2 regions of the Kribbella sp. NPDC000426 genome follow, and region 2 is predicted to be linked to the other one. Evidence: riboswitches for the same ligand, from Rfam matches in the RefSeq annotation. Region 2 holds a riboswitch; the other holds the start of a gene.

Region 1 (10,747 bases), on a different contig from region 2:
GGGAATCTTGCGAAGGTGCCACACCGGTGCCTGTGCCGCGGGCAGGCCGTAGATGTGGGTGTTGACGAACAGTCTGTCGTCTGCCCGGTAGATCGAGTTGTAGAGCACGGTGCGGTGCAGTCGAAAGTCGATGCCCGGAGCATCCAGGAGGCCGCGGTACAGAACTTGTGCATTGCGGATCTTGGCGGCGAGAGCCTGACCAATGCCCTCCTCCTCGCCTCGTTCGACAACGTGTGCATCGTCTGGATCGCCCAGCAGGATTCGTATGCGGGCGCCGCCTTTGGCCTTCTTGCGAAGGATTCGCTGCAGGCCGCTGTCTTCAGCGAGGAACAGACCGGCGTAGACGAGGATGCCGATCTCGGCGTTGCCGGACTCGAAGAGCTGTCGCCAATCGTCGGCGGTGACATCCGCTCGGTGTGGATAGATGCGCACGAGCTCGCTCTCAGCCAGCGCTGCTGCTCGATCCCGCGTCAGGGTGTCCGGCCACAGGTACGACTCGTCGCGCCCCAGGCGGATCGCCAAGCGATGGCGGTTACGTGGGAACGGGACGATCTCGCCGCCGACCCACCGTTCGACGGACTTGACGTTGACTCCGAGCTCCTCTGCCAGTGCATGATGGGTCAGGCCCTGTTCGACCATGGCGGCTCGGAGTCGTTCGTTAGGCACGGGATCTAACTTAAGACATTTCAGGACATTTTGAGGCCAACCAAGACGTCCCGGAGATGTCTTCTTTTGTCGTGACGCTGTCCGGGTCCAAGCCGCGATGCTTGGCGGCATGACGAGTAGGCGTTGTCATCCACTCATTGCGCAAGGCCATGGCTGACCGTAAGCGGCAGCCGAACGAGCTGCTCCGGAAGGCGCGGGGGAGCATGTCCCAGGGACGGCTCGCGGACTTGGTCAGCGCCGAGATCTACCACCTCACAGGTCGCGCGACGGTCGTCACTTCCAAGTCGATCTCCGACTGGGAGTGTGGTTGGTACACGTGGCCGTCCGCTGATGTCCGGCAAGCGCTGGGCCGCATACTCCACAAACCCGATCCCGCGGATCTGGGCTTCTTCAAGCGACGGCTGAGCCTGCGGCAGGCGCCGGCGCCGATGTCGCTTCTCGATCTGTTGCCTGGTCATCGACTGCCGGTAGAGGCGGACACTCTTCGGCTTCCTGCCGGCCGGTCGTACTCCGGTGTCGACGTGGCGGCGCACTACTGCGAGGTTGAGTTTCCGGGGGAGGGGTGGCTCATGGTCGACCCGGGCAAGGACGCCGCACTGAATCGCCCGGATCGTCGCTCGTTGGTGATCGTCTCTGATCGTGAGCAGCACTATTACGTCTCGGACGGACGAAGGTTCGTCGACGGTGTTGGCCGTCGGCAGGGTCCGCAGCCGATCTCGTCTGCTGCGATCGTCGATGACCTGACGGTGGGCATCATCTGGGCTGCCACAAACACTGACATCGCGCTGCTGGCCGACGACGCCAGATTGGTGAGCAGTCAGGAAAGGCTGGCGCGGTACGAGGGTCGTCGTACGTCGGATGTGCCGCTCAGCGAGGTGCCGGTGCTCAACGCGGTCGCCGGGCAGTGGGTAGGGTCGAGGTTCTGCGCTCGGCACATCACCCGGAATCTGAATCAGGTGTCGGGGCAACCGTTCTTCTGGACGCGTGAGCGGCGTGGTGAGGAGGCCGCATCCTGGCTCTTCTGGCGGCACAAGTTCGAGTATCTGCGACGTACATCGCGGTGGTTTCCGCGGATGCGGAGAGGTTTCTGCATCACGGAGGCGGATGTTGCGGAGTCGCCGATGCACGAGCGTGTGCTGCTGTTGCTGGCGATCGCGTTGATGGAGGCTTTCGGGATCACCGTCGAGCTGAGCTCGGAGCCCGAGCACGCGGCGGTGGAAGGATTCGTGCTGGGCGAGGAGGCGATCGTCGCCAATTGGCTGGGCGGTGCCGGGCTTTGGTACGTCGACGCGAGCGCGCCGCCGTCGCGTCGAGCGGTCTTGCGGGATGTCGCGCGCCAGGTCTCCGTGGAGTCGCTGGTCGCGGAGTCGACTCCGGAACGGCGACTTCGAGCGATCGCCAACTACTTGAACGTGCCATGGCCGTGGTTCCAGCGCAGGTGCGAGGAGCTGGCTGTGGCCGGTGTCGATGACATCGCCCACCCACGGAGTCGCCTACTGTCGACGCAAGGCCTGAACACCGCGATTCGCTACGTCGCATACATCGACACTCTCCGAGGAGCTGAGCTTGCGCGCCGCTGAACTGACGATGGGCCGGACCTTCGCGGTCCACTTCGACCACGGTGACGACTTCTACCCGGCGCTGGCCGGCTTCTGTGCGCAGTACGGCGTGCGGCAGGGCTTCATCCCGATGTTCATCGCGGGCATGCGCGACGTCCAACTCGTCGGCACCTGCGAGAAGCTGCAAGAGCCGGACGCGCCGGTGTGGAGCGCCGTACACCTCGAGAACGTCGAGGCGATCGGCGGTGGCTCGCTGGCGTACGACGAAGATTCAGGAACTGTGCTGCCGCACATCCATGTGTCTGTTGGTCTGAAAGCGCACTCGGCTACCGCCCACACCAGCCATCTGCTCGGCGCGAAGGTCCAGTTCCTGACGGAGATGTATCTCGTCGAGGTGACTTCGCCAGCGTTCTCGCGCCCCCGGCAGCCCGATCTCTACAACGTTCCGCTGCTCGCCTTCGAGTAGTCCTGGATCCGCGAAGCCAGGTTCCACGGCGGTGATGCCGAGGCGAGTGTCGGAGTCATGAAGACGACTCGACGCCGCCGGAAGCATCGTGAATCGGCGACCTGACCCGAACGCCGTACCATCGATCGCAGAGCGGCAGCGCTTACTCGCGGTCAACCGTGCCGCGGCGATGTTCTACCGCCGACAGTTGCTCCAGGCAAAGACCGGGTGGCCGCGGAAGTACCTGACCCAGGGAGGCGCGCCCGAGGTCCTGGATCCAGGTTCGAGCTGGTCGATCGGACACGCACCCGATGCACGATCTCGCTTGACTGACGGCCTTCGCTCGCGGGGTTTCGACCTGGCAACCGTCCGGAACGCAGGCCTGGCGCTCCTGGATCCCGAAGGGCGCACGATCGACCGGTTCCGTGACCTGGTGATGTTGCCGGCGCGCAACGAGCAGTTGGAGACCGTCGGCTTCATCGGCGTTCGAGCGGACGCCGAGCCGTACTACGTATCGTCTCCCGCGAGTCAGGTTGGTCGCCGCGGAAGCGCGTTGGTTGGCGTCGCCGAACAGCTCGATCTGCTGTCCGAGGGCGCCATACCCGTCTTGGTCGACAGTCCTCTCGACGCACTTGCCATCGAGCGAGTCAGCCGACTAACTACGGGTCGCTGGGTCGGCATCCCCCTGTGCGAGACGCTCTTGTCGGCTCAACAAGCTGGCATCCTCGGGCGATACGCCGCCACCGAATCCGTCATCGTCGTCGTCGCAGACGGCAAAGCTGCTCAGCGCGCAGCCGACAGCGTGCTCGCCGATCTCAATCGGTTCTTCACCTGCGTATGGGCTGTCGAGCTGCCGACCGTCTCTCGAAAACGCGGCGACCTGCAAGCGCTACACGACAGTCTCCTGCTCACCCGGCCTCTTGCTGACTACCGGAGCCCGCAGCGCCGGAGGAAGCACCGACGCGACGAGGCTGATGTGGAGACACCTGATCGCGGGCCGGCGCTCTGACGAAAGTTGACCAGGCTCGACCGTTGAGCCTGCGTGATGCGTCCTCCTCGGCCCGCGTTGTTCCTTGAGGAGAGTGGCGATCTGCGTGATGTCGTCCGGTGAGAGCAGTTGCCCGTTGTCTTGCCGTTCTGTCATCAGGTAGACGCCGTCCCAGCGTGCAGCTCGGCGTAACGGCCTGCGGCGAGGCCAGCCCGTGGCTAGCCAGACCGGTATCCGCGGTGCCTGTACAGGGCTGGGCCGCAGCAGCGCCTCGTTGAGTTCGAAGTGGGTGCCGCTGTAGCTGAACGGTTCCCCGGTCCAGATCCCACTGATGATGTCGAGTCCTTCGTCGAGCAGTTCCGCACGAACCAGCGGATCCCACGGGTCCCCGAACGGCGTGAAGTCTTGCTCGGCGTTTCCGAGGCCGGCCGCGAAGATCAGCCGTCCGCCGCTGAACTGATCGAGCGTGGCTGCCTGCCTGGCAACTTCCCAGGGTCGCCGTCGTGGCAGCGGTGTGAGCAGGGATCCGATCGTCACATGCTCCGTCGCGAGCGCGGCCGCGGTCAGTGCGATCCATGGATCTGCGACCGGGTCCACCGAGCTGAAGATGTCCTGGACGAAGAACCCGTCCCAGCCGGCCCGCTCGGCCTCGCTCGCCAGCCGTCCCAGCAAACGTGGATCCGCATATGTCCCGTTGACCGGCACATCCAACCCGAACCGCATCGCGCTCCTCCTCTGACCCGACCTGTTGGCCCACATCGTGCCGCGTTGCCGTGCCGCGTGTGCTGGTTTGGCCATGAACGTGGTGTCCTGCTCGAAATCGGTGATGGCAACCAGCGCTCAGTCACCCTGCCACCACGCCTCGAGCAGCTCGCCGACCTGGCCGCGGACGCCGTCTGCGGAGCCGGAAGCCACAGACGAATAGCGCACGCTTCGAATATGTACTCGTTGCCAGTCAAACCGCGATGAGGAAATCAATGGCTCCTGTGGGTCGCTCGATGAATACTGCACACTTCGAATATGCACTGGTTGCCAGTCAAACAGGATGAAGGCGCCTCGTCCCTGGAACGCCTCCCCGTCGAAGGAGCCCTCACCGACCAAACCCGAGCCTTCGCCTCCATCACTTTCTGAGGTACGGGTACGGCGTGAGACGTATGCCGGTATCCGCGGCGATGACGGCCCGGTCGCCGAGCGGCTTGTCGAGGGTGACGACCGCGGTCGATGTCTTCCCGACGTCCGCACCGCCCGGGAGCAATGGACCGTGACTGCCACCGATGACGACCAAATCGTCGTACTCGACGACGTGGGCCCGGAGGTCGGTCTCATAGAGTCCGTGGCTCAACTCGAAACTGAGGGTCTTGCCGTCGACCCAGTCGAGAACGCCGACGCGGAGCAGACCCTGCTCGAGCCGGGCGAGACCGGGTAGCGGGTCGCGCCACTGCAGCGACTTGAGCACGCCCGCGGGGGCTGCGACGGCGACAACAGGTCTCGACAGGCCTCGCACCGTGAAGGACCAAGCCGGCACGGTCGCCCGGCCATGGCTGGTCTCCACGTCAGTCCTCGTCAACGAGCCGCCAGTGATCGTGAGCGTTTCGCAGCCCGGCATCCTCTTGCACATGTCGTTCGGCGGCCCGATCGCTTCGGTCAGAGCTTGCTGAGCTTCGAGCACCTGCATCGTCTCGTTCGACCCGTCCGCGAAATCGACCCGCGTCGTACCACCTTCCGCGAACTGGACCCCCTCCGCGAAGGCAACCCGCCCGGACAACCATGAGATCTTCTGCTGCCCGGTGTCGAAGCCGAGCCCCGGCGTCCGCGTCGAGTACAAGAAGATCCCGGTCACCGGCGCCGGAATCCCCGCCGCCCCCACGGCCCGCGCCACCACTCCCGCACGCTCCACAAATGCTTGTGTGGGCTGACCTCGCGGCACCAGATCACCGTCTGGTGTCTTCCACGCCGGGCGAGGAGCCGACGTGCTACTGGGCGCAGAGTCCGGAGCTGGCCCGGACCCACACCCGCCGAGGGCGAGCACCAGCACCACCCCCAACCGCACCTTCCCCACCATGGGGCCGAGTATCCGCTCCCCTTCTCGGCCCCTCAACCAGCGAGGGTCCTCAGGTGAGGTAGGTGGTACGGGTGCACGTGAGGGTATGGCTGTTGTGTAGGTGAGTAGGGCCGGCGCGGCACCCGCGATGCGGCGTGAAGCCAGAGCCGATTCGCACCGTTCGTGTGCCTGATTCCTGTCCCGCTGGTGGAACGGGGACAGGCGTTCCCGCTCCCGCCTGGCGAGAAGGCCGCCCCGAGAGGGTGGCGGCACACCATCGTCACCAGCCGCGATCAGCTGACAGCGTGGCCTGCCGGGCGAACATCGGTATCGCCTGTCGCGCGTCAGGGGTCGTCGGGATCGACCTGGACCGGCATACAACCGGTGTACCTGGGGGCGCGAACGCCGGCGTCGACGGCGGCACCCGGTTCGCCGAGCTCTGTCAGCGGTGGGGCCAGATCCGACCGATCACACTCGAGGGCCGCACAACGGGCGGCACCTGCTGTTCCGCGTGCCGCCCGGTCTCATCGTGCCGTCGGTGTCCGGCGGCACCTCGCGACTCGGCCCCGGCATCGACATCCGCGGAATGGGCCGAACCCTCGGCGGCTACCTCGCCGGGCCGGGGTCGGTCGTCGACTGCCGCGAGTACGTGATCGAGATTGAGGTCCCGATCACACGACTGCCCCGGTGGCTTGCCGCCTTGATCGGCCAGGCGGTCCCGATCGCGCCGGCGGCGAGCAGGCCGAGACAATGACATGTGACTCATCGCCTGGATCTCGACGCATCCGACGGCCCCTGGGTCGACACCCTCGTACGGCGGATCTACGTCGCCCGGTCCAGCGGCGACACCGCCGAAGCCCGACCGGCTGCTCGAATACGGCCGCGCCGAGGGCGGCGAGACGCTGGCGCGGATCGTCGACCAGCTCCTGGAGGCGCTCGACCAGCGCGACACCGCCGTACTGACCGGTGAGCCGATGGCGCCGTACGGCGTCAGCGCGGCCCCGGCCGGCGAGCTGATCTGCGACTTCTGCGCCGCGCTCGAGCCGGTCGTCTACTACGAGGTCACCGAGTTCAGCCTGATGGCACCGGGTGGGGAGTGGCTCAGCGGAGACCGGTTCTACGCGTGCCCGCCATGCCGCCGGTTCATCGACTCCGGCGACTGGAGAGGCTGCGAGCGTGGATCGGCCCAACCCATTTCGGGCTCGCGCACCGCATGATCCTGGTCGGATTCCGTAACCACCGCAGGGGCTCCGCGGTCGAGTTCCCGCCCGGCACCAACCCCGAAGCCGGCCGCTGGCCGTCGCGCCTCGATCAATCCGCTGCTGCTGGACGGCTGGGCAGATCTGAGCATCTGGGGGTACGACGCCGGCACAGGCCCTGAACCGCACCAATCACGCCGCCTGGCCCGAGCTTGATCGCACATCCCAGATCGCTCGCCGAAAGCCTGCGGATCAACCGAACTGGTCGATATCAGCCGGGGCGAGGTCGCTGCACGGCCGAACCAGACGGCGGCGCCATCGGCGGCCTGGAAGGCTTGCGTCGCGAGTGAGATCGGACTGTCCGCGACTCCAGGGCGACGCTGAGCGTACGCTCAGGCCAAGGGCTCAAATACTGCGGTAGACCAAGAGAGCTGATGACGAATCGCGCGCAGGACGGATCAGGCAACCCAGGGCGGGCTCCGAAGGAGCCGCGCTCGGGTCCGGTACCTCCCGGGATGCTGCCGACACCGTCGGAGCTGACAGCTGATGCTCTGAGCGATTGGATCGCGAAGAACCCGGATCCGGATGTCGGTGGTGTTCGGATTCTGCCGGACCTTAAGACGGTCATGGTGTATTGGAAAGGCGCACCGCCAGCCGGATTGCGGAACCTGGCGGTCACGCTCCCGATGCCCGTGACCTTCCAGGCATCGCCGTACTCGCTCGCCGACCTCGATCCGATTGCCCGGAAGGTGCTGGCCGACAACCGAGACGTCGTGAGCTCGACCGGCCCAAGCCACGACTACTCCGGCGTCAGTGTCACCTTGTGGTCAACAGCGCCGCTGAATGCCACGATCGCACGCCTCAACAAAGAAGCCAGCGTGCCGATCATCTTCGACAAAACCGCCGACCCCGTGGACCTGGCCGGCACCACCGACACCTCAGACAGCCACGCACTGGATGAGTGCGTTGAGCCCGCAAGGTGTGCAGATGTGCCTCGCTTCTTTGGGGGTGGCATGATCCGGGTCAGAGGCCTGACTCCAAGTTGGTCGAGGGTCTGCTCGACCGGTGTAGCTCTGTATGCCGGGACACACCAATACATGACCACTGCGGCACACTGCCTCCCCAGTGGCACATGGGTGAGCTATGACAACGGCGAGGTCCTAGGATCGGTAAACCAGAGCATTGGCCATTACAAACCGGACCCAGGCGACATCATGATTATCGAAACTCCTAACCTGTTTCGGATTTGGAACGGGGCATGGAACACCGACATCTCGCAGCCTGTGACGAAGATGAAGCGACCCGCGGAAGGCGTGTACGTCGCAGTGAGCGCCGGGGTGTCCGGAAACAATGCTCCACAACGGGTTGAATCGGTAGGTCGATACTGGTCGACGGAAACCGCGGAATCGGTCGGGCCAGGGTTCTTTGTTGAACCGCACGTTACCGATCGCATTTGGGGCTACGTACAGAAGGGCGATTCGGGATCACCGGTTATCCGCTCGGATTCGGCCGGGAACTTCGAAGTCCAGGGCTTCCTATCGAAAGGCCAGAACACAGTAGCAACCCCGACCAATTGCAGCCCACTCCGACATCCCGGATTCCCCCCAACCACTTCCCCGCCATCGTACTGCTACGGCGATTACTGGGCCGTCTACGCAGATATCGCAATCAACAGTTACGTCGGAGTGCATCTCAAAACCGTGAGCGATCAGGGGCCCTAACGAGCACCTCGCGGCGAATCCGTCGCATGATGTCTTCGACAACTTCCGGCCGGTGAGACGACCGGCCCGTACGTGACCCTCAAGGCGAAGGTCTACCCGGAGGTGTTGCGGCCGGTCATCGGGTTCACCGATCGGGCACAACCAACGGTTGCGCCGCTGCACAGCGAATCGCCGTACCGCGTACCGGCCGGCGACGCCGAGCCGATACCACAAGACCTGGGTACGCCGCCGTGCTCCACCGCCCCCGCGATAAACGGCCATCCCGCCTGCAAGTCCGCCGTACGGCTCGCGACCACGCTGTCTGAGCGTTCGAATTAGCCCATATCTGCTGGATTTTGAGCATTCGTCGACCACCGCCACGCCCCCGACACGCCCTGTGGATAAACGGTTTCGGTGGTGTCGGCGAACCGCCGTACTCTGATGAGCGGCCCACCGATTACGACGGGCTGTACGTGGACCAACGCCGAGCGCTGCCGGGTCCGTGTGCTCCCCTCGAAACACCATGGCAGCGGTAGGGGACCCAGGAAGTTGGGGTCCGACCGTGAGTGGTCGATACCCCTGGGGTGAAGTCCACGGGAGTGGACCGGGCGATGAATCCCCGCCCGAACCCGACAGTTAACTTCGCAGGCGTACGAGAGCTTCACCATGCCCAAGAACGGGTCCTCGGGTGGCTTCGTGCTGCCAACAGACAGCTCCGCCGCGCCCGCCGTGCCCCCCAGGCACCACGGAGCTTCTTCGCGCCCTCCAGCCCTCCGGACCGCTCCATGGGCCGCAGTACGGCGGCTCCCTCGCGCAGATGCACGCAGAGAAACCTCTATATACGCGTGGCGCGGGGGTAGGAAATGAAACGCGCCGTCCCGCAGCACGGCCGCGGCTCGTCGGCCGCGACGCTCCAGGAGTGGGTCCAGCTCGGGATCACCGAGGTCGTCGGCCTGGTCGACAAGCAGCTCGCCGTGCCCGCCCCCGAACTGCTGGCCCGGCTGCCCGAGCACGGCGTATCGAAGGACGACGGCAAGCGCCTCCAGCTGGACCCGCAGGTCCTGACCGAGGCCACTACGCAGCTACGCAACCTCGGAGTCATCGGCGAGTGGGACCACACCACCAAGGGCGGCCTGACGGTCCCGCTCTGGGTCCCCGGCGACTAGACCGGCCGCACGACCTACATCCAGCGCGCCTGCCGGCACAAAGGCATGCTCTACGCCCGCTACCGGCGCCTGGCCAGCAACAACATGGGCGAGGCTGGCAAAACGGTCCTGCGCCGCTCGCTCACCGAGGCCGGCCGCCACCTGATGCCGTGCGTCAGCGGGTTCGGCGAGTGCGGCGACCTGCTGGACGTCCCGCTGTTTGGGCCGCTCGACTCCGCCGCCACCTTGGTGATCACCGGCGCCAAGGGAGTGCCCGTGGTCTGCACGGTGCCGATGGAGATGAAGAACCGGCGCCTCACGATCTATCCGATCCACAAGGAGTGCCACCAGCTGCTGGCGAAGGCCGCCGTACTCCAGATCGAGCACCCCGACCACCCGATCGTCCCGGTGCTGGTCTGCCGCCGCGCGCACCCGCGGCTGTTCTGGATGGCCAAGGACCTCGGCTTCCTCGTCCACCAGACCGGCCGGCAATACACCCGCCTGCCCAAGGGAACCACCCCGGCCCACGTCGAAGTGCTGCGCACCGAACTCGGACTCACCGGCCTGACCGTTGTGAACGACAAGACGCCGCTGATCCGGACGTTCTTCGAGCAGACCCTGCCGAACCGGGCCCAGGCCACCGCCGCCCGGTGGAAGGCCACCGCGGCGTACGTGCTCCCGTACGCCGAACAGCTCCGGGTCGAAGGCCCGGACTCAACCCAGCGGGCGGACCTGATCCGGGAGCTACGGCAGGAAGCCGAGTGGGTCCTGGACAGCGCTGGCTGCAAGAACAACAACCTCGGCTGGTCCCTACCCGATCTGGAGGAAGTAGACGAATGAGCGACTTGCAACTGTGGGACGGCCTGATCGGCGCCCTGATCGGCGCGGCCGTCGGCGCGGTGCCGGCGGTCCTGGCGCTGCGGAGCTCGAGGAAGTCGAACGAGCTGACCGCCGCCGCGCACGAGACCGCCAAAGCCGCGACCGAGGAAGCCCGCCAAGCCACC
Region 2 (10,747 bases):
TTGCGCTCACGCCCGTGCGCGAAGGTCATGGTCAGGATGGCCAGCGCCGCAGGTGACAGCAGCGCTCCGCCGAGGCCCTGGACCGCACGGGCGCCGATCAGGAACTCCGGGGAGTTGGAAAGGCCGGCGACGAGGCTGGTCGCGCCGAACAGGACGAGGCCCGCGGTGAACACGCGGCGCGGACCGAGCAGGTCGGCCATCCGCCCGCCCAGGAGCAGGAAGCCGCCGAAGAGCAGTGTGTACGCGTTGATGACCCACTGCAGGGAGTCGGCGGAGAAGTTCAGGTCCGCCTGGATGTGGGGCAACGCGACGTTCACGATCGTCACGTCGAGCACCACGATGAACTGCGCCAGAGCCAGCACCGCCAGGGTGGCCCAAGGACTGCGTCGCATTGCCGTACCTCACTCGGTTGAGAGTCTACGCTGTATGTATACGCCGTAAGCTTACGGAGTAGACACTAGGTCTACGGTGTAGACTTGTCAACGTGATTACCAAGGAGACCTCCCGCCGCCTCGATCCGGAGAAGGTCGTCGACAGCGCGCTGGCCATCGCCGACGACGAAGGACCGGCCGCGGTCTCGTTCCGGAAGCTGGCCGCGCAGCACGACGTCACGCCGATGGCGCTGTACCGGCACTTCAAGGACAAGGACGACCTGCTGGCCGCGATCGGGGACCGCATCCTGGCCGACGTCGTACTGCCGGTGCCGAACGGCGAGCGCTGGGACAAGCAGCTCCACACGCTGCTCGGCGCGTTCGTGACCGCGCTCCGCGGGCACCCCCGGCTGGCGGACCTGACGCTGCCGCGGATCCTGATCACCGAGCCCGGCCTGGCACTGGCCGAGCGGGCGCTCGAGCTGCTCGTCGAGGGCGGATTCACCGTCGACGACGCGGCCGAGGTCGGCCGGCAGGCGATCTGCTCACTGATCTCCTTGGTGACCACAGACCCGATCGCCCGCGAGGTCAGCGACCCCGAGGCCCGCGAGGCGTCCCTGCGGCGCAAGCGGGCATCCCTCGGGGCCCTGTCCCCCGAGCGCTACCCGATGATCACGTCCGCCGCCGGCGCCCTGATCTGCCCGGAGTCCCGGGACCGGTACTACGAGATCGGCCTCGACCTGGTCGTGGCAGGCATCCGCGGCATCCGCGAGTAGGGGGTGTCTGGCGCCCCACACGCGTCCGAGAGGACTACGCTCCGAGACGGAGCGATACCACTCTCTATGGAGGTACATCGATGGCGGGGAAGTTCGAGCTGTACAAGGACAAGTCCGGCGAGTTCAGGTTTCGCCTGAAGGCCGGTAACGGCGAGGTCATCGCGACCAGCAGCGAGAGCTACACGACCAAGGCCGCGGCACAGAACGGGATCGACTCGGTCAAGCGGAACGCGGGCGACGCGAACGTCGACGACCAGACCGACTGAAACGTCAACAAAACAAGGGGGTTCTCCACAGTCTGAGGAGAACCCCCTTCGTTGTGATGCGGTCAGAGACCGTCCGCGAACTCGACCCCGCGAACCTCGACACCGAGCCCCTCGATCCCCGCGTCCGGGATCATCGCGGCCAGCTCCAGCGCGCGCTCCCGGGACGCCACGTCCACCAGGTAGAAGCCGCCGAGGAACTCCTTCGACTCCACGAACGGCCCGTCGGTCACCGCCGGGAGACCGCCCCGGACTGTGACGACCGCGGACTGCGCCGGCTGCTCCAGCGCGACCGTGCTGTGGAACTCGCCCGACGCCTTGATCGTGTCCATGAACTTCTGGTGTCCGGACCCGATGGCCTGCTGCTCGGCCTCGGGCAGCGCGGCCAGCACATCGGGGTTGATGTTCAGAACCAGTAGGTACTTCACGGTTTCTCCTTCACCCGCGGCCCCCGGAATGGGTGCCTCTCGTCCATCAGTACGGAGCGGGTCGGCGCACTTTGACATCGCCCGCGGATAACGTCGGATCGTGCTGAGTCTCACAGATGTCCGGGCCGCCGCTGAGCGCCTGAAGGGTGTCGCCCACCGTACGCCGGTCCTCACGTCGCGAACGCTCGACGAGCGGGTCGGGGCGGAGGTGTTCCTGAAGGCGGAGAACTTCCAGCGGATCGGCGCTTTCAAGTTCCGGGGCGCGTACAACGCGATCAGCCGGCTCACCGCGGAGCAGCTCGAGGCGGGCGTCGCGGCATACTCCTCGGGTAATCACGCGCAGGCGGTCGCGCTGGCGGCCCGGCTCGCCGGGACGAGCGCGGTGATCCTGATGCCGGAGGACGCGCCGCCGACGAAGGTCGCCGCCACCCGCGGGTACGGCGCCGAGGTGGTCACGTACGACCGCTACACCCAGGATCGGGCCGCCCTGGCGCACGAGCTGGCGACCGAACGCGGGCGCACGCTGATCCCGCCGTACGACAACTACGACGTGATGGCCGGGCAGGGGACCGTCGCGGTCGAGTTGCTCGAAGAGGTCGGGCATCTGGGCGCCCTGCTGGTTCCGGTCGGTGGCGGCGGGCTGATGGCCGGCTGTGCGACCGCGGCGACGCTGATGTGCCCCGGGATCCGGATGATCGGGGTCGAACCGGCGGCCGGCGACGACCACGCCCGCTCGCTGGCCGCGGGCGAGCGGGTCGAGATCGCCGTACCGCGGACGATCGCGGACGGGCAGGCGATCTCGACGCCGGGCGAGCTGACGTTCGCGGTGAACCGGCGGCTGGTCGAGTCGTTCGAGCTGGTCAGCGACGAGGAGATCGTGGCGGCGATGGCGTTCGCGTTCGAGCGGCTGAAGATCGTGCTGGAGCCGAGCGGGGCGAGCGCGCTGGCCGCGTTGCTGGCCGGACGGATCCACGGGATGCCGGAGCGCGTCGGAGTGGTGCTGTCCGGCGGGAACGTGGGGCTGGAGCGGTTCCGCGAGCTGCTCGAAAAATAGCTGAATTCGCAAGGATTTTAGGGTGCCCTGACCACCCTCTGTGCCCGTTGTCACAGAAAGCGACCATTGATTGTGACCGAGGTCACACCGAAGCCCTCATTTGCCGCCTGAGCCCCGCTCAGACGCGCTCAGGACACCTGGTGTTCATCCAGGCTCCCTGATCCGTCAGATGCCCTCTCAGGGGCATTCGGGAGGGTCTTTGTGGATCTGAGGGTTTGCGTCGTGATCGTTCTGTTATACAGTCGTCGGCGGTTCGGTAAACAACACGAACCGCACGTGGGTCAACGCCGAGCCCTGCCAGGGCCCATGTGCTCCCCTCGAAAACCATGGCAGGGGTGGGGGACCCAGGAAGTTGGGTCTCGACCGTGAGTGGTCGAAACCCTGGGGTGAAGTCCGCGGGAGCGGACCGGGCTATGAATCCCAGCCCGAACCCGACAGCTAACTTCACAGGCGTCGGGAGACAACCATGCCCGTCACTGCCCGACGGACGTCGCTTTCGCGCGCCGTCAGCCAGCTTTCCAGTACCGACCGGCCTACCGGCCGGACCCTGGCGAAGCACCGTAGGACCAGCAAGCCCGCGACGCCCCGCGCCGCAGCCGCCGTTCTGTCGGTCGGCCTCGCTGTTGGCGGTGGAGCCGCCCTCAGCCTCACCACCACCCCGGCGACCGCCTCCGCGGCCACCATGACCGCTGCCCAGCAGCGCGGCCACATGAGCATCCCGAGCCGGCCGTTGCTCCGGTTCCGTGACTCCGGCCCGACCGTCAAGTACGTCCAGCGCGCCCTGCACCTGGGGCCGGACGGCTACTTCGGCACCAGCACCGTCCGGGTGCTGAAGAAGTTCCAGGCGTCCTGGGGCCTCAAGGCCACCGGCTACATGGACAAGAACACCTGGGGCCGGCTGACGTGGGCCGCCAAGCACAAGGTGCTCTACGGCAAGGCCGGCGCGAGCTCCGGCACCACCACCTTCCGGGCCAAGGTGCTGCGGGAGGCGGCCAAGCTCAAGGGCACGCCGTACCGCTACGGCGGCACGACCACCCGCGGCTTCGACTGCTCCGGCTACACCGGCTACGTGTACAAGAAGGCCGGTCACAAGCTGCCGCGCACGTCGCGCCAGCAGTACAGCGCGACCAAGCACATCAGCCGCAAGGCCGCCAAGCCGGGTGACCTCGTGTTCTTCCGCAACGGTGGCGGCGGTGTGTACCACGTCGGCATCTACGCCGGCGGGAACATGCTGTGGCACGCCTCGAAGCCGGGTCGCCCGGTCGCCAAGGCGAAGATCTGGACCAGCAGCGTGGCCTTCGGCCGCATCTGAGTCCTGACCGGCGGCGCCCTTCCCCCCATCGGGTGCCGCTGGTCGTCAGCGTCCTATCCCCCCAGGCACGCTGGCCATGAAACCGGCCGGGCCGTCGATCCCCCACCCCTCCGACGGCCGGGCCGGTTTCCTATTCAGTCGTCCAGCAGGCCGGCTTCGTAGGCGAGGATCGCGACCTGGACGCGGTTCGTCGCGTCGAGTTTCACCAGGGCGCGGGAGACGTGCGCCTTCACGGTGGCCTCGCTCATGAAGAGCTTCCGGCCGATGTCGGCGTTCTGCAGGCCGCGGCCGACCTCGATCAGCACCTCGCGTTCGCGTTCGGTGAGCTTGCTGATCCGCTCGCGCGCCACCCGCCGCCGGTCCGTCCGCGGGTCCCCGGCGAAGTGCCCGATCAGCCGCCGCGTCACCGCCGGCGAGAGCATCGCATCCCCGGCCGCGACGACCTTGATCGCCTGCACCAGCTCGCGCGGCGGCGTGTCCTTGAGCAGGAACCCGCTGGCCCCGGCCTGCAGGGCACGGAACACGTAGTCGTCCAGGTCGAACGTCGTCAGTACGACGATCTTCGGCGGATCCGGCAGCGCCTGCACCTCCCGGGTCGCGGCCAGCCCGTCCAGCCGTGGCATCCGGATGTCCATCAGTACGACGTCCGGCTGATGCTCCTTCACCATCGCCGCGGCGTCCGCACCGTCCTCGGCCTCGGCGACCACCTCGAGCTCGTCGTCCGACTCGAGGATCATCTTCAGCCCGGCCCGGACCAGCGCCTCGTCGTCCACGATCAGCAGCCGCGTCATCGCTCCCCTTCGTCCACGAATACAGGCTCGGCATCTTGTTTACGGTCGTCCCACGGCAGCCAGGCTTCGACCCGCCAGCCGCCTTCGAGCGTCGGCCCGGTCGTCAACCGGCCGCCGACCAACTGCACCCGCTCGCGCAAGCCGACCAGGCCCGCACCGGCGCCAGGAAGCAGTGAACCAGCAGCCACCGGCCGTACGTTCGTCACCCTCACCGTCACGCCCTCGCCCCGAGCACCATGGACCCACACTTCGGTCGCGGCGCCGCGCGCGTGCTTGTGCACATTGGTCAGCGACTCCTGCACCAGCCGATAGACGGTCCGGCCGACCGAATCCGGTACGTCGTCGGGCAGCGCAACGTCGTACCCGACCGTCACACCCGCGTTGCGCGAGGCCTCGATCAGCCGCTCGAGATCCGCGGCCTGCGGCACGGGCGCCAGGTCGGCACCGGCGACGCTGACGTCGGACCGCAGTACGCCGAGGACCTCGCGCAGGTCCTCCATGGCCTGCCGGGCGGTCTCGCGGATGAGCTTGGCCGAGCCTTCGACCTTGTCAGGGCCGACCGCCGGGTTCACCTCGAGACCGCCGGCATGCAGCGCGATCAACGAGACCTTGTGCGCGAGTACGTCGTGCATCTCCTGCGCGATCCGGGATCGCTCGCCGAGCCGGGCCTGCTCGCTGCGCAGCTCGCGCTCGGCCTCGGCGCGCTCGGCCCGGTCCCGCAGCGACGCCATCAGGTCGCGGCGAGCACCGACGTACGCACCGATCGCGATCCAGGTCCCGACCAGGAACGGGCCGGTGAAGATCGGGACCCAGATCGACCCCTTGCCACCGCCCCAGGTGTTCAGTACGTAGGCGGCGTACGACGCGAGACCGAGGATCGCCAGGGCCAGGTCGCGGCGACGGATCGACAGCGTCAGCAGGGCCAGCCCCATCGGGACGAAGATCCCGCCGGTCAGCATCGCCACCACGGCGATCGCGGTGACCGTCACAGGGAACCGCCGGCGCCAGAGCAGCGCGACCGAGGCGAAGATGCCGGCACCGAGGACGTACCAGTCCTTGGGGCTCCAGCCGCCTCCGCCGGACGCGGCCTGCGCGACTATCGAGAGCAGGCTGAAGGCGACGTACAAGAAGTCGCGCACGCGCGGGGCATGCCTGACCCACCAGGCGTACCACCGGCGCAACCGTCGCATTCCGTCACTGTAGTTCTACGGTCGACGCGATCACGTCCCCCTTCCGGGTGGGGTTCGGGGCCGTCGCCGACAACTTTCGTAGGGGGTGGCCGCAGCCGCTCGTCCGATGTGCGAACGGGGTCGCCGGCGGTTGACTCGATGTCATGATCACCGTCGAGAACCTGACCAAGCGCTACGGCAGCACCACGGCTGTCCAGGACGTGTCGTTCACCGTGCAGCCCGGCAGCATCACCGGCTTCCTCGGCCCGAACGGCGCCGGCAAGTCGACCACGCTGCGGATGCTCACCGGCCTGACGCCGCCGACCTCCGGCACCGCCACCATCACCGGCAAGCGGTACGCCGACCTGCCGAACCCCGGCCGGGTCGTCGGAGTCATGCTGGACGCCGCCGCGCAGCACCCGGGCCGCACCGGCCGCGAGACGCTGCTGCTGAACGCGAGCCTGCTCGGGGTGCCTAAGGCGCGCACCGACGAGATGCTCGAGGCGGTCGGACTCAGCCACGCCGCGAAGCGCCGCGTCGGTCAGTACTCGCTCGGGATGCGGCAGCGGCTCGGCATCGCGGCCGCGCTGCTCGGCGACCCCGCCGTACTGATCCTCGACGAGCCCGCCAACGGGATGGACCCGGAGGGCATCCGGTGGATGCGCGGGCTGCTGCAGGACTTCGCCGCCCGTGGCGGCACTGTGATCCTGTCCAGCCACCTGCTCGGTGAGGTGCAGGCGACCGTCGACCGGCTGGTCGTCATCGGCGGCGGCAGGATCGTCGCCGACGGCTCGCTGGACGAACTGCTCGCGGGGAGCGGCACTCTGGTCCGCGGCCTCGACCCGATCGGCCTGAACCAGGCCCTGACCGCGGCCGGCCTGAACCTCGAGCCGCTCGCCGACGGCGCGCTGCGCGTCGACGCCACTGCCGAGCAGGTCGGGCGAGCCGCCGCCGCTGCCGGTCAGATCCTGATCGAACTCCGCCAGAGCGACGGCGCCGGCCTGGAGGAGCTGTTCTTCCAGCTGACCGCAGCGCCCGTCGCCGCTTGATCACACCTACTTCTCTTCAGGAGCTCATCGCTATGACCACCGTGACCGAAGACGTCCCGACCACCGCACCGGCCAAGCACCGGGCCGAGGTAGCGACCGCGCTGCCGCCCGCCCGCGGCCAGTCATTTCTGAAACTAGTTGCAATCGAACTACGCAAATCCGTCAACACCCGCAGCGGCCGGGTCTTGATCGCCGCGATCCTGCTGATCGCCGTGGCCGCGCTGACCTGGCAGATGACCCATCTGCCGCGGGGTGCAGCAGGATTCGACGGCTTCCTCGGGGCCGCATCCACCGGCGTGATGCTGTTGCTCCCGGTGATCGGCGTGATGGCGATGACGTCGGAGTGGACGCAGCGGACCGCGCTGACCACGTTCACGCTGTCGCCGCGCCGGGTCCGGGTGCAGCTGGCCAAGTTCGTCTCGGCTGTCGTACTGAGCGCGGTCGTGATGACCGTTGTCGTCGCGCTGGCGCTCGCCAGCACTGCGCTGGCCGGCGGGGTCACCGACCACGCTGCGTCGTACGCCGGACTGGGCGGCCAACTGGCCGGCGCCTACCTGACTGTGGCGCTGAATGTCGTGATGGGCGCCGCGTTCGGTGCGGTCATCCCGCAGACAGCGGTCGCGATCCTGGCGTTCTTCATCGCGCCGACCGCGTGGTCGCTGGCCGGGCCGGCGCTGTTCAAGGACAACGCCAACTACCTGGACGTGTTCGGCGCACTCGGCCGGATCGCGGAGCGGGATCTGCACGGGATGGTGCCCGAGACGCTGACCGCGGTCGGGGTCTGGATCGTCCTTCCGACCATCGTCGGACTGTGGGCTAGCTCACGTCGCGAAGTGAAGTAACGGGGCCGGACGCGGTGGGGTGGGCCGGTTTGAGGGGACCGGTCCACCCCATCGATGCTGTGATCGGACCTCTGGGCGGGGGCGGTGCGTGTGTCGATCCCGCGCTCCGGGTATCCTTGAACCACGATTACTGACGACTGATCCGTGGGCGCCACGCAGCGTACCCGGTTGACTTGTGCGAGGGGGTCGACGCTATGGGGCGCGGCCGTGCAAAGGCCAAGCAGACGAAGGTCGCACGCGACCTGAAGTACCGCACCTGGGACACCGACTTGGACCAGCTCAAGCGTGAGCTGTCCGGTGACCAGGGTGGCGACCGTTCTGCGAACGGCGAGAACGACGGCGACGGAGACGACGCCGACGACTACCACCCCCGTCGGTAAGCAACATCAGCCCGGCTGAGCTGCTCAGGCGCCCTTCGGGGTGACTGAGCAGTTCACCGTGCGTCCGACGAGAACCACCACACCAGCACCACCTGTGGCGGATCAGCGGTCGTAGCTGCCCGAGGCGTCGGACAGCTCGTTCCAGAGCCGCTTCCAGGTGGTGCTGGATGCAGGTCTACCTGGCGTAGGCGCCTTCGAGGGTGACGGTGCCGCCCGGCGTCGCGGTGACCTCGCCGCATACCCAGGCGGGGATGTCGCGGGCGGCCAGCGCCCGGATCGCCGCGTCGGCAGCCGACGGGTCGAGCACTGCGACCATGCCGGCGCCCATGTTCAGCGTCTTCTCCAGCTCCGGCAGCGCCACGTCGCCGAGCAGCCCGACGAGCCCGAACACCGGCGCCGGCGTCCACGTCGACCTGTCGATCCGGACCGACAGCTCATCTGGGATCACGCGCGCCAGGTTCGCGGCGAAGCCACCGCCGGTGATGTGCGACATCGCGTGCAGCGGCCGCTCGTCCGCGTCGTTCAGCTCCTGGATCAACTCCAGGCAGTGCTTGGCGTAGACCCGGGTCGGCGTGAGCAGGACCTCGCCCAGCGTCGTACCGAGCTCCGGCACCTCGCGGTCCAGCGTCCACTTGGCCCGGTCGAAGAACACGTGCCGGACCAGGCTGTACCCGTTCGAGTGCAGTCCCGACGACGCCATCGCCAGTACGACGTCGCCCGCGCGCACCCGCTCCGCGCCGAGCACCTCGTCCGCCTCGACCACACCGGTCGCCGCACCGGCCACGTCGTACTCGTCTGCTTTCAGCAGACCCGGGTGCTCCGCGGTCTCGCCGCCCACCAGCGCCGTACCGGCCTCGACACATGCCTCCGCGATGCCCTTCACGATCTGCGCGATCGTCTCCGGGACCACCTTGCCGGTGCAGATGTAGTCGGTCATGAACAGCGGCTCCGCGCCGCACACGACCAGGTCGTCGACGACCATCCCGACCAGGTCGAACCCGATCGTGTCGTGCTTGTCCAGCTTCTGCGCGATCGCGACCTTGGTCCCGATCCCGTCCGTCGACGTCGCCAGCAGCGGCCGGCGGTACGACGTCAGGGCGGTCGCGTCGAACAGGCCGGCGAACCCGCCGAGCCCACCGACCACCTCGGGGCGGGTCGCCTTCGCCACCCACTCCTTCATCAGCTCGACGGCGCGGTCACCGGCCTCGATGTCGACCCCGGCGGACGCGTAGCTCGCGCCTTCGCTCACGTTCTTCTCCTCGGTACGGCGGTACTCCGGGCGTCCGGCGGATCGCCGCCTCCCGGGGACTGGACTACGGGCGGCTCGATCTCACGGACGACTCAGGGCGTCGGCCGCGCCGCCACCGCCGGAGACCGTGGCCAGGCCGTCGGCGTCGGTCACCGGCAGCTCGAGCAGGTGCTTGCCGAGGTGCTCCGGGTCGGGCAGGGCGACCGGGTAGACGCCGTCGAAGCAGGCCCGGCAGAGCCGCTCCTTCGGGACCGTCGTCGCCTCGACCAGGTTGTCGAGGCTGATGTACCCGAGCGAGTCGGCGCCGAGCGAACGGCAGATCTCCTCGGTGTTCAGCCCGTTGGCGATCAGCTCGGCCCGGCTGGCGAAGTCGATGCCGTAGAAGCACGGCCACTTCACCGGCGGCGCGGTGATGCGGACGTGGATCTCCTTGGCGCCGGCCTCGCGCAGCATCCGGATCACGGCGCGCTGGGTGTTGCCGCGGACGATCGTGTCGTCGACGACGACCAGGCGCTTGCCCTCGATCACCTCGCGCAGCGGGTTCAGCTTCAGGCGGATGCCGAGCTGGCGGATCGTCTGGCTCGGCTGGATGAACGTGCGGCCGACGTACGCGTTCTTGACCAGGCCGGAACCGTAGGGGATGCCGGACTCCTCGGCGTACCCGATCGCGCCCGGGGTGCCGGACTCGGGGGTCGCGATGACCAGGTCGGCGTCGGCGGGGTGCTCCTGGGCCAGCTTGCGGCCGATCTCGACGCGGGTCGAGTAGATCCGCTGGCCGGAGATCTGGGTGTCCGGGCGGGCCAGGTACACGAACTCGAACAGACAGCCCTTGGGGTCTGGCTCGGCGAACTTGGTCGACCGGAGACCGTCGGCGTCGATCGCGACGATCTCACCCGGCTCGACCTCGCGGATGAACGAGGCGCCGACGATGTCGAGGGCCGCGGTCTCGCTGGCGACCACCCAGCCGCGCTCGAGCCGGCCGAGGACCAGCGGACGGATGCCCTGCGGGTCGCGGGCGGCGTACAGGGTGTTCTCGTCCATGAAGATCAGGCTGAACGCGCCC

Evidence for each region. Region 2 has a riboswitch for cyclic di-AMP ahead of ABT313_RS14660 (C40 family peptidase). Riboswitches for the same ligand answer to the same signal wherever they lie in the genome.
Region 1: linked by a shared signal. The riboswitch ahead of ABT313_RS07890 (hypothetical protein) and the one ahead of ABT313_RS14660 (C40 family peptidase) in region 2 are both predicted to bind cyclic di-AMP.

What each region holds. Positions count from the first base shown of each region.
Region 1 covers NZ_JBEPDK010000002.1:2,637-13,383, forward strand. The annotation lists gene ABT313_RS07840 (helix-turn-helix domain-containing protein) at 1-666, opposite strand, end outside; gene ABT313_RS07845 (hypothetical protein) at 816-2,246, shown strand; gene ABT313_RS07850 (PPC domain-containing DNA-binding protein) at 2,233-2,691, shown strand; gene ABT313_RS07855 (hypothetical protein) at 2,861-3,679, shown strand; gene ABT313_RS07860 (LLM class flavin-dependent oxidoreductase) at 3,560-4,381, opposite strand; gene ABT313_RS07865 (hypothetical protein) at 4,779-5,555, opposite strand; partial or broken gene ABT313_RS07870 (bifunctional DNA primase/polymerase) at 6,005-6,453, shown strand; gene ABT313_RS07875 (hypothetical protein) at 6,674-6,916, shown strand; gene ABT313_RS07880 (chymotrypsin family serine protease) at 7,414-8,619, shown strand; gene ABT313_RS07885 (hypothetical protein) at 8,692-8,937, shown strand; cyclic di-AMP (ydaO/yuaA leader) riboswitch at 9,081-9,257, shown strand; gene ABT313_RS07890 (hypothetical protein) at 9,462-9,764, shown strand; gene ABT313_RS07895 (hypothetical protein) at 9,810-10,583, shown strand; gene ABT313_RS07900 (hypothetical protein) at 10,580-10,747, shown strand, end outside.
Region 2 covers NZ_JBEPDK010000003.1:170,847-181,593, forward strand. The annotation lists gene ABT313_RS14635 (MFS transporter) at 1-392, opposite strand, end outside; gene ABT313_RS14640 (TetR/AcrR family transcriptional regulator) at 485-1,147, shown strand; gene ABT313_RS14645 (YegP family protein) at 1,228-1,413, shown strand; gene ABT313_RS14650 (YciI family protein) at 1,476-1,838, opposite strand; gene ABT313_RS14655 (pyridoxal-phosphate dependent enzyme) at 1,939-2,892, shown strand; cyclic di-AMP (ydaO/yuaA leader) riboswitch at 3,192-3,359, shown strand; gene ABT313_RS14660 (C40 family peptidase) at 3,359-4,204, shown strand; gene ABT313_RS14665 (response regulator) at 4,339-4,995, opposite strand; gene ABT313_RS14670 (sensor histidine kinase) at 4,992-6,185, opposite strand; gene ABT313_RS14675 (ABC transporter ATP-binding protein) at 6,329-7,213, shown strand; gene ABT313_RS14680 (ABC transporter permease) at 7,246-8,055, shown strand; gene ABT313_RS14685 (DUF3073 domain-containing protein) at 8,250-8,435, shown strand; gene purM (phosphoribosylformylglycinamidine cyclo-ligase) at 8,611-9,684, opposite strand; gene purF (amidophosphoribosyltransferase) at 9,766-10,747, opposite strand, start outside.